3 regions of the Kitasatospora sp. NPDC058406 genome follow, and region 2 is predicted to be linked to each of the others. Evidence: riboswitches for the same ligand, from Rfam matches in the RefSeq annotation. Region 2 holds a riboswitch; each other region holds the start of a gene.

Region 1 (2,257 bases), on a different contig from region 2:
GGCCGGATCACAGCGGTCATGCCGGCCTCCGAGACGGCGTCCAGCGTCTTGAGGCCGTCTCCGGTGTTGATCGCGACGGTCTCCTTCGACGGGTCCAGCTGTCCCGTCTCGACCAGCTTCTTCAGCACGCCGACGGTCACCCCGCCCGCGGTCTCGGCGAAGACGCCCTCGGTCCGGGCCAGCAGCCGGATCGCCGCCACGACCTCCTCGTCCGTCACGTCCTCCACCGCGCCACCGGTACGCCGGGCGATGTCGAGCACGTACGGGCCGTCGGCCGGGTTGCCGATCGCCAGCGACTTGGCGATGGTGTCCGGCTTGACCGGCCGGATCACGTCGTGGCCGGCCTTGAACGCCGCCGACACCGGCGAGCAGCCCGCCGCCTGGGCGCCGAAGACCCGGTACGGCCGGTCCTCGACCAGGCCGAGCCTGATCAGCTCCTGCAGCCCCTTGTCGATCTTGGTCAGCTGCGACCCCGAGGCGATCGGGATCACGATCTGCTCCGGCAGCCGCCAGCCCAGCTGCTCGCAGATCTCGTACGCCAGCGTCTTGGAGCCCTCGCCGTAGTACGGCCGCAGGTTGACGTTGACGAAGCCCCAGCCCTCGCCGGCCGGGTCACCGATCAGCTCCGAGCAGAAGCGGTTCACGTCGTCGTAGTTGCCCTCGATGCCGACCAGCTCGCCGCCGTACACCCCGGCCATCACGACCTTGCCCTGCTCTAGGTCGTGCGGGATGAACACGCAGGACTTGAAGCCGGCCCGGGCCGCGGCCGCGCCCACCGCACCGGCCAGGTTGCCGGTCGACGAGCAGGACAGCGTGGTGTAGCCGAAGGCCCGCGCGGCCTCGATGGCACAGGCCACCACGCGGTCCTTGAAGGAGTGGGTCGGGTTGCCCGAGTCGTCCTTGATGTGCAGCTGGGCGGTGAACCCGAGCTCGCGGCCCAGGTTGTCGGCCTTCACCAGCGGGGTCCACCCCGGGTTCAGGTTCGGCTTGGAGGCGACGTCGGCCGGCACCGGCAGCAGCGGAGCGTACCGCCAGATCGACGCCGGACCGGCCTCGATGCGCTTGCGCAGTTCCTCCGCGCCCTCGCTGCCGAACTCGTAGGCGATCTCCAGCGGGCCGAAACACTCCACGCAGGCGAAGCTGGGGCCGAGCGGGAACCGGGTGCCGCACTCGCGACAGGACAGCGCGGCGGCGGGGCCGAGGTCAACGGTGACGGGTGCGGCGGTGTCGATAGCCATGATGGCGGAGGCCTCTCTCCTCATCTTCCCCGTGACGCGGGCGCGCCACAGGCCGGAATTGGCACCTGTCCCGCCGGCGCTGTTGACAACAGCCGCGCGAGAAGGTTGCCGGGACGTCAACGGGCCGTTCCCTCAGTCCCTCTGGATGAGCTCTGTGAAGTTGTGGTCATGCTCAGCGGAGACCCCGGCGTGCGAAGGTGCGACCGCTGTACGAAGACTGTATCCGAAGGCGTCAACCCCGAACGGGATCGTCCGCCACGCGAGATGACCCGTCCCATCCCACCTCGCCGAGGAGAGAACAGTGCCCGCCGAACCGATCCCCGCGCTCCTCCCCGAGACGGCGTCCTGGCTGCGCCGACGCTCGTGGAGCGCGGCCGACCGCCCGGTGGACGTCCTGCTGGCGGCCAAGCGCGCACTGGGCCCGGCCGGCACGGTCAGCGTCGTCCTCCCCGCCCTGGACGAGGAGGCCACGGTCGGCGACATCGTCCGCACCATCCGCCGCGAGCTGGTGGAACGGCTGCCGCTGGTCGACGAACTGGTCGTGGTCGACTCCGGCTCGGCCGACGCCACCGCCGCGGTCGCCGCCGAGGCCGGTGCCACCGTCGTCCACCGCGACACGATCCTCCCGCGGCTGCCCGCCGCCCCCGGCAAGGGCGAGGTGCTCTGGCGATCGCTGCTGGTCACCCGCGGTGAGATCGTCTGCTTCGTCGACGCCGACCTGCGCGCGTTCGATCCCGCCCTGGTCTCCGGCATCGTCGGCCCGCTGCTCACCGACCCGGACATCCACCTGGTCAAGGCCATGTACGACCGCCCGCTGGAGACCGACGGGGCGGTCGTCCCGGCCGGCGGCGGCCGGGTCACCGAACTGGTCGCCCGCCCCCTGCTCAACCTGCACTGGCCGGAACTCGCCGGTTTCGTCCAGCCGCTCGGCGGCGAGTACGCGGCCCGCCGTTCCCTGCTCGAACGCCTGCCCTTCCCGACCGGCTACGGCGTCGAACTCGGCCTGCTCGTCGACGCCC
Region 2 (2,257 bases):
ACCCCGCGCAGGTGGTCCGCACCTGGCCGGACATCCTGACGGTGCTGCTGCGCGGGGAGGACCTCGACCGCTCGGCCACCGCCTGGGCGATGGACCGGATCATGAGCGGCGAGGCGTCCCCGGTCCAGGTCGCCGGGTTCATGGTGGCGCTGCGGGCCAAGGGCGAGACGGTCGACGAGATCTCCGGACTGGTCGACTCGATGTACGCGCACGCCGAGCCGCTGTCCGTCCCCGGCCCGGCGGTGGACATCGTCGGTACCGGCGGCGACCGGGCGAAGACCGTCAACATCTCCACCATGTCGGCGATCGTCGCGGCGGCGGCGGGCGCCAAGGTGGTCAAGCACGGCAACCGGGCCGCCTCCTCGTCGAGCGGGTCCTCGGACGTGCTGGAGAAGCTCGGGATCCGGCTGGACCTGGCGCCGAGCCGGGTCGCCGAGGTGGCCGAGGAGGTCGGGCTGACGTTCTGCTTCGCGGCCACCTTCCACCCGTCGATGCGGCACGCCGCCCCGGCCCGCCGCGACCTCGGGGTGCCCACCGCGTTCAACATCCTCGGGCCGCTCACCAACCCGGCGCGGGTGACCGCGCACGCGATCGGCTGCTTCGACACCCGGCTCGCTGAGCTGATCGCCGGCGTGCTGGCGCGGCGCGGCTCCACCGCACTGGTCTTCCGCGGCGACGACGGCCTCGACGAGCTGACCATCACCACCACCTCGCGGGTCTGGATCGTCCGCGACGGCGCCGTGACCGAGACCGTCCTCGACCCGCGCGACGTCGGGATCGAGCCGGTCGGCATCGAGGCGCTGCGCGGGGCGGACCCGGCGTACAACGCGGACGTCGCGCGCCGGCTCCTGGCCGGGGAGCACGGGCCGGTCCGGGACGCCGTCGTGCTGAACTCGGCGGCGGCACTGGTGGCACTCGACCTGACCGACGCGCCGCTGTCGGAGCAGCTGGCGGCCGGTATGGAGCGGACCGCGGCGGCGATCGACTCGGGCGCCGCCCGGGACCTGCTGAAGCACTGGTCGGAGGCCACCGCGCGGGTCTGATGCGGCGACAGGGGCCGGCGGGGCGTCTCCCGCCGGCCTTTCGCGTTCCCGGCCGCGACCCGGGCCGGCCGGGCCGCAGCCCGGTCCGCCGACCGCTGCCCGGACGGCCGTCCGGGATGTGGACCCGTGTTTGACCACGGGACGGACGCGACCTAGAGTCTTCGCCAGGTCATGAGTGACAGCATCAAGCCCCAGCTGGCTGTCCGGCAACCCTCCGTCCGTGGCGGGGTGCCCTGGGTGAGGACCGGGTCATGCGGCAATCCGTCCGCGTGACAAGCGCGGACGCCGGACGAGGTGTACTCCCGGGGTCCAGGCCCGTAGAAGGAGTGCATCCCCATGTCCCTTTCCTCCCAGTTCCCGGCCGCCGTCCTCGACCAGACCGACGCCGCGCAGCCGCTCCTCGCCGTCCTCGGCCACGACGTCCAGGTCCCGCTCGCCACCGGTGAGAAGGTCGGCTACGCGGCGCTCGACTACGCCGCCAGCTCCCCGGCGCTCCAGCGGGTCTGGGACGACGTCGCCGCCTACGCCCCGTACTACGGCAGCGTGCACCGCGGCGCCGGGTACCTCTCGCAGCTCTCCACCGACCTGTTCGAGCAGAGCCGCCGCACCGTCACCGAGTTCCTGGACCTGCGCGAGGGCGACCAGGTGGTCTTCACCCGCGCCACCACCGACTCGCTGAACCTGCTGGCCGCCGCCGTCCCGGCCGGCACCCGGGTGTTCGCGTTCGAGACCGAGCACCACGCCTCGCTGCTGCCCTGGGCGCACGCCGGCCTGGCCGTCACCTACCTGCGCGCCCCGCGCTCGCACGCCGAGGCGGTCGCCGCCTTCGACGCCGCGCTGGCCGAGTCGCCCGAGGGCCCCAAGCTGCTCTGTGTCACCGGCGCCTCGAACGTCACCGGCGAGCTGTGGCCGGTCGCCGAGCTGACCCGGACCGCCCACCGCCACGGCGCCCGGGTGGTGCTGGACGCCGCACAGCTGGCCCCGCACCACCGCGTCTCGGTGCGCGAGCTGGACGTGGACTGGATCGCCTTCTCCGGGCACAAGCTGTACGCGCCGTTCGGTGCCGGTGTGCTGGCCGGCCGCTCCGACTGGCTGGACGCGGCCGAGCCGTACCTGGCCGGCGGCGGCGCCACCCGGACGGTGGCCCGCGAGGAGGACGGCTCGGTCGCCGTGCAGTGGCACACCGGCCCGGCCCGGCACGAGGCCGGCTCCCC
Region 3 (2,257 bases), on a different contig from region 2:
CTCCACCGACCGGGCCGGCACCGCCGGTCCCGTCCAGGCCCGGCGGCCAGCCGTAGGTGCCCGCGCCGGTGCCCGCGCCGCCCCCCGTGCCCGCACCCGGTCCGGGCACCTCGCCGGAGGCACTGCCGGCAGCCGACAGCGAACTGCGCAGGTGCCCCTCCGCCACCCGTGCGTGCCCGTGCACGGTCGCGTCGGCCGCTCCGGCCGCGCGCAGCAGCCGGCCGGCCCGCTGGTGCAGGGCCGCCAGCTCGACCGGCCGCATCGCGGCCAGCAGGTCCCCGGCGGCGGTCGGATGGCGGAACCCGCCGTCCCGGAAGAGACCGGCCGCGTGCAGCAGGTAGAGCGCCCTGGGCAGCGAGTCCGGGGCCAGCAGGAGGAGTTCGGCGAGCAGGTCCGGGGTCGCGGACGCGCCGAGCACGGCGACGCCCCGAGCGTAGTGCAGCGCCAGCGGGTCGATCCGGTGCAGGCAGTGCATCAGCCCGCGCCGGTAGCCCTCGCCGACGACCAGCTCGTCCGGGACGCCGGCGGTCTCCTGGTCGCCGATCAGGCTGTGCACGAGCAGCGGGTTGCCGCCCGTCAGGGCGTGCGCCTCGACGGCCAGTCGGGCGGACGCCGCGCCGAGCCGGGCCCGGAGGAGTTCGGCGACCAGGTCGGCGGAGAGCAGGTCGAGGCGGATGTGCTGGTGGTGCGGCTGGCGGGCGAGTTCGACCTCGAAGAAGGGGTTGGACGGGGTCATGGTCTCGCGCGAGCTGAGCACCGTGAGCACACCCGCGCTGCGGGTACGGCGGACCAGGTAGAGCAGGAACTCCAGCGACTGCGGGTCGGCGTCCTGCCGGTCGTCGACGGCGATCAGGACGGGGGCGCGCTCGGCCAGCCGGCGGACCAACCGGAACAGGCCCTCCAGGGTGCGCTGGGTGAGCTGCCCCTGCGGGCCGTCCGGCAGGACCGGGCGGGCCCCCTCGGCGGCGCCCTGGGCGAGCAGCGACTCCGCCGCGGCGGCCTCCTCCGGTTCGAGGTCGGCGCCCTGGAGCAGCTGCCGGGCCAGCCCCAGCGGGAACTCCCGCTCCAGTGGCGAGCCGGTGCCGACGAGGACGTGCGCGCCGCGCTCGGCCGCGGTGTCGGTGAAGGCGTAGAGCAGGTCGCTGCGGCCGCTGCCGACCGACCCGTGCAGGACGATCACGCTTCCGGCGCCGGCCGCGCAGCGGTCGAACGCGTCGCGCAGTCTCCGGTACTCGGGCTCCCGGCCGACCGGGAGGGATCTCGACGGGTCTCGGGGCGCGGGGAAGGTGGGCATCCGTTCTCCTGGAGCAATGCGCACGGGAGGTCGGGCCGCTGGGCGCTCCTCCTCGCACGGGGTCGTGGGCGAGGGAATCGGACGGACCGACCGAGGCGGGCAGCACTGCCCGGCCGGCCGACCGGCGTCAGCGACAGAGGGAGCTGGCGCGCCGGAGCAGGTCGACGTCGAGCCTGGCCACCAGCCTGAGGCCCGCGGCGTTGCGTCCGCCCGCCCGCTGTTCCACGACCTTCTCCGTCCCCCGAGCCCAACCGGGCCATGACTGCGCTTGTGACGACGCGTCATCGGAACGCCACGTCACCCGGCTTATCCCCGGGGCACCCCACCGCAGTGTGGGGGTTGCCAGTCAGCCGGCCGGGGCCCGTGGCTGACATTCTTCGCCGGTCCGAGTCTAGGAAGGCGCCGCCGATCCCGTCAATTGCGGGAACCGCCCTCGGCGTCCACGAATCCGCCGGTCCGGACGTCGGCCGCACCGCCGCGAAACGGGGCGCAATCCGGCCGCAACACCGCTGCCACAGTGGGTCGGTGGGCGGACGGCGAGGTCCGGACCGGCGGGTTCCGCTCTGACGGTCCGTCGGTTGCCCGGGGGCCGTTCCGGGGCCCGGCCGACCGTGCGCGAAGGGCACCGGCGGCCTCACCCGGCGGGCCCGGGGGCCCGGGTGAGGCCCCTGTCGCCGGCAGGCGAGGCGGCCCGGTCGCCGCTCGGGTACGACCGGACACACGATCGGCACGATCACCCGGCCCCGCAAGGATCCCGCCACGGCCCCGCCGGTCCCGCTCCGGCGCGCGCCCTCGCCCGCCGTCCCACCCGCCGTCCCACCCGCACCGTCCCGTGCCGGCGTGCCCTCGACCCCTACCCCGCCAGCCCGTGCGCCGTCAGCCGCTCGCGCAGCCCGGCCAGTTCGTGCCGCACCAGCGCCGGCAGCCCCGCCCCGCCGGCGTCCGCCGCGAACACCGGGCCCA

The links. Region 2 has a riboswitch for S-adenosylmethionine ahead of ACFWOG_RS00710 (aminotransferase class V-fold PLP-dependent enzyme). Riboswitches for the same ligand answer to the same signal wherever they lie in the genome.
Region 1: linked by a shared signal. The riboswitch ahead of thrC (threonine synthase) and the one ahead of ACFWOG_RS00710 (aminotransferase class V-fold PLP-dependent enzyme) in region 2 are both predicted to bind S-adenosylmethionine.
Region 3: linked by a shared signal. The riboswitch ahead of ACFWOG_RS36640 (AAA family ATPase) and the one ahead of ACFWOG_RS00710 (aminotransferase class V-fold PLP-dependent enzyme) in region 2 are both predicted to bind S-adenosylmethionine.

What each region holds. Positions count from the first base shown of each region.
Region 1 is NZ_JBHXKE010000323.1:476-2,732, forward strand. It holds gene thrC (threonine synthase) at 1-1,238, opposite strand, end outside; SAM riboswitch class I at 1,256-1,390, opposite strand; gene ACFWOG_RS37210 (glucosyl-3-phosphoglycerate synthase) at 1,540-2,257, shown strand, end outside.
Region 2 is NZ_JBHXKE010000002.1:42,029-44,285, reverse strand. It holds gene trpD (anthranilate phosphoribosyltransferase) at 1-1,043, shown strand, start outside; SAM riboswitch class IV at 1,211-1,328, shown strand; gene ACFWOG_RS00710 (aminotransferase class V-fold PLP-dependent enzyme) at 1,380-2,257, shown strand, end outside.
Region 3 is NZ_JBHXKE010000308.1:1,951-4,207, forward strand. It holds gene ACFWOG_RS36640 (AAA family ATPase) at 1-1,294, opposite strand, end outside; SAM riboswitch class IV at 1,554-1,676, opposite strand; gene ACFWOG_RS36645 (helix-turn-helix domain-containing protein) at 2,148-2,257, opposite strand, start outside.